2 regions of the Bradyrhizobium sp. NP1 genome follow, and region 2 is predicted to be linked to the other one. Evidence: predicted binding sites of a transcription regulator. Region 2 holds the regulator's gene; the other holds the start of a gene.

Region 1 (4,415 bases), 510 kb from region 2:
CTCGACTTCGAAGACAGGATTCTCGGCTTCGGCGTCAAGGCCGTGCGCACCGCCGGCAACGTTGCCCGCGCGCTCGTCGTGATTGCCGAACGTCCGCCCGGCTTTGCGCTGCTCGACGTCGGCCTTGTCGGCGAAAACAGTTTAGCCATTGCCGCGCGGCTCGACGCCCTGAAAATCCCGTTCGCGTTCGTGACCGGCTATGGCGCCGACACAAAGATCCCGCCGGCCTTCGCGAGACGGCCGCGATTGCCTAAACCCTGCTCGTCGGACGCGCTGCTCGCCGTGCTGCAACGCCACGCTGTGCGCGGGGGCTAGGACAGGCCCGAAAGGCATTGGAAGTGCCGCGCTCTCCCCCGCCGCGGAGAGGGCAAGCGAACGTGCGGGTCGCCCTAAACCAGCTTCGGATCGAGCGTGGTCGACCATAGCGCGACGTCGGCGCGGTCGCGCAGCGTCACCGTCATCTGGCCAGACGCGCCGTCGATCTTCACATGGCCGAAGAACTGCATGCCGGCCGACGGCGGCAGGTTCTGCTTGTCGAGGCCCGGCGCCTTGATGAAGCGCACTTCGGGGCCGAACGTGTTGTCGAGCTCGTTCGGACCGAACGTGCCGGCATGCAGCGGGCCTGAGACGAATTCCCAGAACGGCTCGAAATCCTGGAATTGCGCCTTGTCCGGGTTGTAGTAGTGCGCCGCCGCGTAATGCACATCGGCGGTGAGCCAGACCGTGTTGTGGATCGGCGCGGTCTTGATGAAGCGCAGGATGTCGGCGATCTCGAGCTCGCGGCCGCGCGGCGGGCCGTCGCCTTGCGCGAACGCCTCCGAGCCCTTCCTGTTCGTCGCATCGTCATAGACGATGAGCGAGAGCGGCATGTCGGAAGCGATCACCTTCCAGGTGGCGCGCGAGTTCAGAAGCTCGCGCTTCAGCCAGGCCATCTGGTCGGGGCCGAGGAAATAGGCGTCGGGACCGTAAGCCGTCTGCTGGTTCGGCCCGTTGGGCCCGCGGTAGCTGCGCTCGTCGAGCATGAAGACGTCGAGATGCGGGCCGTAGCTCAGCGTGCGGTAGACCCGGCCCGGTTCCACGATGCTTTCACGCATCGGGTACATCTCGTGGAAGGCGCGCGCGGCGCGCGCCGCGAGCAGCGCGATGTTGCGCTCCTTGTAGGCCGCGGGCAGGTCCTTCGAGGCCGACCAGTTGTTGGTAACCTCGTGGTCGTCCCATTGCACGAAGATCGGCACCTCGGCGTTGAAGGCGCGCAGGTTTTCGTCGAGGAAATTGTACTTGTGGGCGGCGCGGAACTCATCCAGCGTCTCGGCCACCTTGGCCTTTTCGGGGATGGTGAGGTTCTTCCACAGCTTGCCGTCGGCGAGCGTCACTTCCGAGGGAATGACGCCATCGGCATAGATGGTGTCGCCGGAATGCAGGAAGAAATCCGGCCGGTGCTTCTTCATCGCCGAGAAGCTGAACATACCGCCGTCGTCGGCGTTGATGCCCCAGCCCTGGCCTGCGACGTCGCCGCCCCAGACGAAGGAAACGTCGCGCCGGTCGGCGGGCGCGGTGCGGAAGCGGCCGACCACCGGCTCGCTCATGATCTCGACATGCGAGAGATCGCGAAAACGCACGCGATAGAAAATGTCCTGACCGCCCGGCAGGTTGTCCACCAGCATCTTGGCGGTGAAATCGCTCTCGGGCAGGGCCGCGATCGGCGGCAGCGCGCGGGCATCCTTGAAGGACTCGGTGGTCGCGACCTCGATCAGCATCTGCGAGGGGCGGTCGGCGCGCGCCCACACCACGCCGCCATCGGCGCCGACGTCGCCGGACTGCACGCCGTGGGTGATCGCCGGCCGATCGGCAGCGCGCGACAGATAGGGCATTGCGATGGCGCTGATGCCGCTCGCGGCCGCGGTGGAGAGGAAGCGCCGGCGCGTGACGCCGTGCAGCTTCTGGCGGGGAATTCGGCAAGAAATTCGGCAAGAAATTCGGATCGTCATGCGAGCCTCCGTCACCGGCAGGATGCGCCGAGGGTGCCGAAAGACCTAGAAAGATTATGTGACGCCGCGATTACAGCAAACGATTGTTCACGCGCGCCCGCGGGCGCAAAGCCTCAAAGATGGGCAAGGATGTTGAGCAGGCGGCCAAAGGGATCTCGAACGTAGAACCGCCTGACGCCCCACGGCTCGGAGGCCGGGCCATATTCGATCGCAACGCCCTTGTCGGTCATCCGGCGATAGACGGAATCGAGATCGTCGACCTCGATCGAGAGGTCGGGCACGGCGGTGCCGGATCCGCCTTCCGTCGCCACGCTGAGCTGCGGCGTCATCGTCGCTTCGGAGGCAAAGGTCATGATCCAGCCGTGATCCATGACGAGGTCGAGCCCGAGCAGATCGCCATAAAAGGCTTTTGCCCGGCCGAGGTCGGATGCGGCGATGTTGGCGACGATGCGCTTGACGGCCATGCCTGGCGTTTCTCCCTAACCGGCTCGCGGCACCGAACCGATCCGCAAACGCGCCCCCTGAAGCGGGAGCGAATGCCGGAATCGGACCACTAGGTGCCGGTGGCGCGGAACGGGGCGCCCGGTGTGGCTCGCAGGTTCTGCGACAGGCTGAGCAGGAGCGCCTTGCGGTCGGCGACCGCGTTGTGGAACTGCTCGAGCGCGATGTTGAAGGCGGTGAGCGCGCCATCGTCGATCGCGCCATGGTCGTAGCACAACAGCGTATCGCGCAGGATGGTGTCGGCTTCGTCCTGCATCTGGTCGAGCTCTTCGGCGGTCTCGGAGCGCCGCGCGGCGGGGATCATCTCGAGCAGGCGTTCGCGCAGATGGGTGTTGCTGTCGCGCTCGTCCTTCTTCAGGTAACCGGCGAACCAGGCGCCGATCGAGCCCATCGCCGACAGCGCCATCAGGCCCCACCAGATGTAATCGCTGTAGCGGTCGAGGAAGGTCTTTTCCTCGCCGTCGACGAAGGCCGCCGCACCCGGATGCACGGGGATCGCGGCATCCTTGTCGGTGTCGGGCGTCTCGATCTTGGCCGCCAGCGGGAATTCGGTCAGCAATTGCTGGCGCACCGCGAACAGCTGGCGCGCGAAGGTAGCAATCGTAGCGTCCGAAATTCCTTTGCGCGCCACAATGTGGTGGGCGAAGCTGATGGTCTTCACGTCGTCGTCGGGCCGGTCGGGCGAGCCGCCGAAGGCGCCGGCCGGGATTTCCGCGGCCTCGTAGACCGGATGGTTCTGTGCGATCGCTTCCGCCGTATCGACGGCGAGGAATGTCGGCGTGCCACCGTCCCTGGTCGATGCCGCGATCGCATCCGCCGTGATCTTGCTGTTGACGGGGCCGGCGGCGAGATAGGCATCGGCGCGCTGGTTGCGGATCGCCTCCGCCGCTTCCGTCGCGGGGAACTGCACGATCTCCACCTTGTTCGGATCGACGCCGTATTGCTGCAGGATCACCTTGAGCAGGTTGACATTGGCCTGGGTGCGGCCGACCACGCCGACGCGACGGCCGGCGAGCTGCGAAACCTTGGTGATCTTCGCGCCCTTCTTGCCTTTGCCGCGCGGCGGCACCCAGAGCACGGCGACGTTCTTGCGCAGCGTTGCGACCGCCTGCGCGTTCTTCGGCACGTCGAGGTCGCCGCGGACGATGGCGAGATCGACCTTGCCCTCGGCGAGGTCCTGCGCGCTTACGGTTGCGCTCTCGGTCTGCACCGGCCGGAGGCGGACATAGCCGCGGGACTGGGCGAAGGCCTGCGTCAGCGCCTGCACGACCTTGACGTCATCGCTGTTGGGCGGGCCGACCGCGATGCGCAGGGTGACGGGGCGTATCGCGAAGTAGTAGCCGCCGGCGAGCGCGCCGATGATCGCGAGCAGGCCGGCCACGGTGATGAGCATCGCCCGCCGCGCCGCCGAGCGGCGCGAGGTCGAAGGCAAAACGTCGGCAGGTTCGGGGCCGCTCGTCATCGATCTGGCAAACAACCGCTTCAGGCTCGGTTTCATCGTCCCAAATGTAGGGCCGTGCAATAGTCTAGCAAATTCCGGGATAAAGCGGGATTACAAGCCCGTCATGGTTACCGGGAGGCGGAACAGGACCCGGAACCGGCTGCAAATGTTAGGATAGGGGGCAAACCAGCCCAAAACAGGAGGCGATCATGGCCGGACGTCTGTCAGGGGAGATGCGGAAAGCGGCGCTACAAGGCGTTCCCGGCTGGTCGGAAACGCCGGGGCGGGACGCCATCGGACGGACCTTCACCTTCAGCGATTTCAACGAGGCCTTCGGCTTCATGGCGCGCGTGGCGCTGGTCGCCGAGAAGAGCAACCATCACCCGGAATGGCGAAACGTTTACAAGACCGTAGAGGTGGTGCTGTCGACCCACGATGCCGGCGGGCTGACCTCGCGCGACATCGAGCTGGCGAAGGCGATGAAC
Region 2 (4,415 bases):
TCCTGCTGGTGCCGAACCCGCTGCGGGAAGCCGCGAGCGCGCTCGGGCTGCCGCGCTCGCTGGTGATCAAGAGGATCGCCTACCGCGCGGCGCGAAGCGGCCTGATCACCGGCGTGCTGCTCGCGACCGCACGCGTCGCCGGCGAAACCGCGCCGCTGCTGTTCACCGCGCTGTCCAACCAGTTCTTCAGCCTGAGCCTGACCAAGACGATGGCCAACCTGCCGGTGACCATCAACAACTTCGTGCAGAGCCCGTATGCCTACTGGAAGCAACTCGCATGGAGCGGGGCCCTGCTGATCACACTGACCGTGCTCGCGCTGAATATCGGCGCGCGCATCCTGGGCGCCGAGAGGAGCGCAAAATGAACGATCTTTCTGTATCCATGAGTACCGCAAGCTCGCACGGCCATTCGGTGCCGCTGCCGGAGGCGCCCGCCAAGGTGACCGCTCGCAACCTCAATTTCTACTATGGCGAGAACCACGCGCTGAAGAACATCAACCTGACGCTCGGCACCAACAGGGTGACGGCATTCATCGGTCCCTCCGGTTGCGGCAAGTCGACGCTGTTGCGCATCTTCAACCGGATGTACGACCTCTACCCGGGCCAGCGCGCCAGTGGGCAGTTGATGCTCGACCAGACCAATATCCTGGACCCCCGGCTCGACCTCAACCTGTTGCGCGCGCGGGTCGGCATGGTGTTCCAGAAGCCGACGCCGTTCCCGATGACCATCTACGAGAACATCGCCTTCGGCATCCGCCTCTACGAGCGGATTTCCAAGTCCGAGATGGACGACCGGGTCGAGAAGGCGCTGCGCGGCGGCGCGCTCTGGAACGAGGTCAAGGACAAGCTGAACGCCAGCGGATTGAGCCTGTCCGGCGGCCAGCAGCAGCGGCTTTGCATCGCCCGCACGGTGGCGGTGCGGCCGGAGGTGATCCTGTTCGACGAGCCGTGCTCGGCGCTCGATCCGATCTCCACCGCCAAGGTCGAGGAGCTGATCCAGGAACTGTCCGAGCAGTACACGATCGCGATCGTCACTCACAACATGCAGCAGGCGGCGCGCGTCTCCGACAAGACCGCCTTCATGTATCTCGGCGAGCTGATCGAGTTCGACGAGACCAGCAAGATCTTCACCTCGCCGAGCGATCGGCGTACCCAGGACTACATCACCGGCCGCTTCGGCTGACACGCTGACCGCGGAGGATTTTGACACATGGCTTCTGAACACACCGCCAAGGCTTTCGACAGCGACCTGCAGGAACTCACCCGCCTGGTAGCGGAGATGGGCGGCCTCGCCGAACGCATGATCGTCGAATCCGTCGACGCGTTGGTGCGCCACGACATCGCGCTCGGCCAGCGCGTGGTCGCGGCCGACCTCGAGATCGACAACATGCAGCGCCTGATCGAGGAGCGCGCGGTGCTGACCATCGCGCGGCGCCAGCCGATGGCGGTCGACCTGCGCGAGATCGTCGGCGCCATGCGGGTGGCGATCGACCTCGAGCGGATCGGCGACCTCGCCAAGAACATGGGCAAGCGCGTCGCCGCGCTGGAAAGCGATTTCCATCCCTTGAAGCTGATCCGCGGATTGGAGCACATGACCGACCTCGTTCAGCAGCAGGTCAAGAGCGTGCTCGACGCCTATGCGGCGCACGATTTGCCGGCGGCGATGAGCGTATGGAAGGGCGACGAGGAGGTCGACGCCATCTGCACCTCGCTGTTCCGCGAACTGCTCACCTACATGATGGAAGATCCGCGCAACATCTCGTTCTGCATTCACCTGATGTTCTGCGCCAAGAACATCGAGCGGATCGGCGACCATGCGACCAATATCGCGGAAACCGTGTTCTACATGATCGAAGGCCAGCAGATTCTCGACAAGCGTCCGAAGGGTGACATGACGACCTTCGCTGCCACGATTCCGGGCAACAATTAAGCCGCGGGGCGAAGCAGCGGATCAGGCCACGGCTCAAGCCAATGGAGAAGACCTAGCCATGAGCGCGCGCATACTGGTGGTGGAGGATGAGGAGGCGCTGACCACGCTGTTGCGCTACAACCTCGAGGCAGACGGCTACGAGGTCGAGACGGTGGCGCGCGGTGACGATGCCGACACGCGAATGAAGGAACGCGTTCCCGACCTGATCGTGCTGGACTGGATGCTGCCGGGCCTGTCCGGCATCGAGCTGTGCCGGCGCCTGCGGGCGCGGCCCGAGACCAAGCAGCTTCCGATCATCATGTTGACCGCGCGCGGCGAGGAGAGCGAGCGCGTCCGCGGGCTTGCGACCGGCGCCGACGACTACATCGTCAAGCCGTTCTCGGTGCCGGAACTCCTGGCGCGCGTGAAAGGCCTGCTGCGTCGTGCGAGCCCCGAACGGCTCGCAACCGTGCTCGCCTATGGTGACATCGAGCTCGATCGCGAGAAGCGCCGCGTGGCGCGATCCGGCCGTCCGATCGATCTCGGCCCGACCGAGTATCGCCTGCTCGAATTCTTCCTCGAGCACCCGGGCCGGGTGTTTTCCCGCGAGCAGCTGCTCGACAGCGTCTGGGGCCGCGACATCTATATCGACGAGCGCACCGTCGACGTGCATATCGGCCGCCTGCGCAAGCTGCTCAATCCGGGCCGCGAGCAGGATCCGATCCGCACCGTCCGCGGCGCCGGCTACGCGCTCGACGACCGCTTCGCCAAAGCCGCGGAGTGATCGCCGTCGTCCCGCGAACGCGCGCGTTGATAGGCTCCGCGCGGGCCGCGACCCATAACCGCAGGTCTTGATTGCTTGGACGAGCTGCATCGACAGCTCGAAATGACCACGTGGTTCAGTGGTTCGGAGTCCCCGCCTTCGCGGGGACGACATCCGCCGGCGAGCGAGCCTACCTCGAATTCGGCTTGGTCGACGGCCGCCTTCGATCGGCGGCGGGCTGATAGGCGACCCGCGAGTGATGTGCGCAATAGGGCAGTCCGGCAAGCGCCTTGCCGCCGCAGAAGAAGAAGTCGGGGCTGGCGGGATCGCCGACCGGCCAATGGCAGGTGGCCTCGTTCAATTCGAGCAGCGACAGCCGCTGGCTCATCGGCACCACGTTGTCATAGGCGATCGGATCGGGCTCGAGCTCGACCTCGAAGGCGTGCGCGAGCGCCGTGTTGCCGCGCGAGACCGGGCGCGATACCCGCATCATGTGCTGGGCGGGGCGCGCCTTGCGCTGGCGTGGCGCCGCCGACGATGGACTCTTGGCGCGGCCCGAAAGGCCGAGCCGATGCACCTTGCCGATCACCGCGTTGCGCGTCACGTTTCCGAGCTCGGCGGCGATCTGGCTCGCCGACAGGCCGGCCTCCCAGAGTTTCTTCAACTGCTCGACGCGCTCGTCGGACCAGGTCAATACCGTCATCACGCTCTTCCCTTCGCGTAGCGCCGGCCGCTTGCCAGGCGGTGCTGCGATGCCAAAAAAAATCCCTGCGCGCAGAATCCCTTAACCCTCGCCGGGCCGATCAGGCGCGCCCGGACGTTTACGCGAACCGTTAACACTCTTGAGGGTCAGAACCGCCGCACGAGATGTCGTATCCGACGGCCCAAACGCTACAATATGGCGTGACTCGGGCGCAAGAGTCCCCGGCCACGACGTCCACATGTTCCGTTACTTATGCATTTGATTTTGTCTTTTCCACCACACCGCAATGTTACGGGCGGCACAGGCCCCGCGCAGCCTGCGCCTGACGGCATTGACACCCATCTCTGCGCGCCTAGAATGCTTCTACGTGCCGCCCTGAAAAGGCGGCACGTTTTGTTTTCTGCTGTTGATGCGGCCGCGCCAATGCGCGCATCATCATTGTTCTCGAACGCTCAAGTGACCGCCATGACCAACAGCGCCACGTCGCATCTGCTTCCGGTTTTCGCCAGGGTCGACCTCGGCTTCGAACGCGGCGAAGGCTGCTGGCTGGTCGCGACCAACGGCGAGCGCTATCTCGATTTCACCTCGGGCGTCGCGGTCAACGCGCTCGGCCACGCGCATCCGCATCTGGTCAAGGCGCTGCAGGAGCAGGCGACGAAACTCTGGCACATGTCGAACCTGTTCAAGAGCCCCGATGGCGAGAAGCTCGCCGCGCGGCTGTGCGATGAGAGCTTCGCCGACCTCGTGTTCTTCTGCAATTCCGGCGCGGAAGCGATGGAGGGCGTGATCAAGCTGGTGCGCCACTATCACTTCTCCAAGGGCCATCCCGAGCGCTACCGCATCATCACCTTCGAGGGCGCCTTCCACGGCCGCACGCTCGCGACGCTCGCCGCCACCGGCTCCGCCAAATATCTCGAAGGTTTTGGGCCGCCGGTTGACGGCTTCGACCAGGTGCCGCATGGCGACATCGAGGCGGTGAAGAAGGCGATCGGTCCCCACACCGCCGGCATCCTGATCGAGCCCGTGCAAGGCGAAGGCGG

Evidence for each region. The regulator PhoB, encoded in region 2, activates phosphate uptake and scavenging genes when phosphate is short. The targets are predictions, from matches to a motif close to TGTCATNNANCTGTCAT.
Region 1: QOU61_RS01545 (alkaline phosphatase D family protein) is a predicted target of PhoB. The motif match lies at 2,047-2,063, and genes of this name have one in related genera.

Annotation. Positions count from the first base shown of each region.
Region 1 covers NZ_CP127385.1:322,365-326,779, forward strand. Annotated here, with positions in the region: gene QOU61_RS01540 (response regulator) at 1-315, shown strand, start outside; gene QOU61_RS01545 (alkaline phosphatase D family protein) at 390-1,988, opposite strand; gene QOU61_RS01550 (VOC family protein) at 2,102-2,452, opposite strand; gene QOU61_RS01555 (TAXI family TRAP transporter solute-binding subunit) at 2,542-3,882, opposite strand; gene QOU61_RS01560 (4a-hydroxytetrahydrobiopterin dehydratase) at 4,140-4,415, shown strand, end outside.
Region 2 covers NZ_CP127385.1:831,051-835,465, forward strand. Annotated here, with positions in the region: gene pstA (phosphate ABC transporter permease PstA) at 1-365, shown strand, start outside; gene pstB (phosphate ABC transporter ATP-binding protein PstB) at 362-1,183, shown strand; gene phoU (phosphate signaling complex protein PhoU) at 1,211-1,930, shown strand; gene phoB (phosphate regulon transcriptional regulator PhoB) at 1,989-2,693, shown strand; gene QOU61_RS03915 (GcrA family cell cycle regulator) at 2,863-3,375, opposite strand; gene QOU61_RS03920 (aspartate aminotransferase family protein) at 3,841-4,415, shown strand, end outside.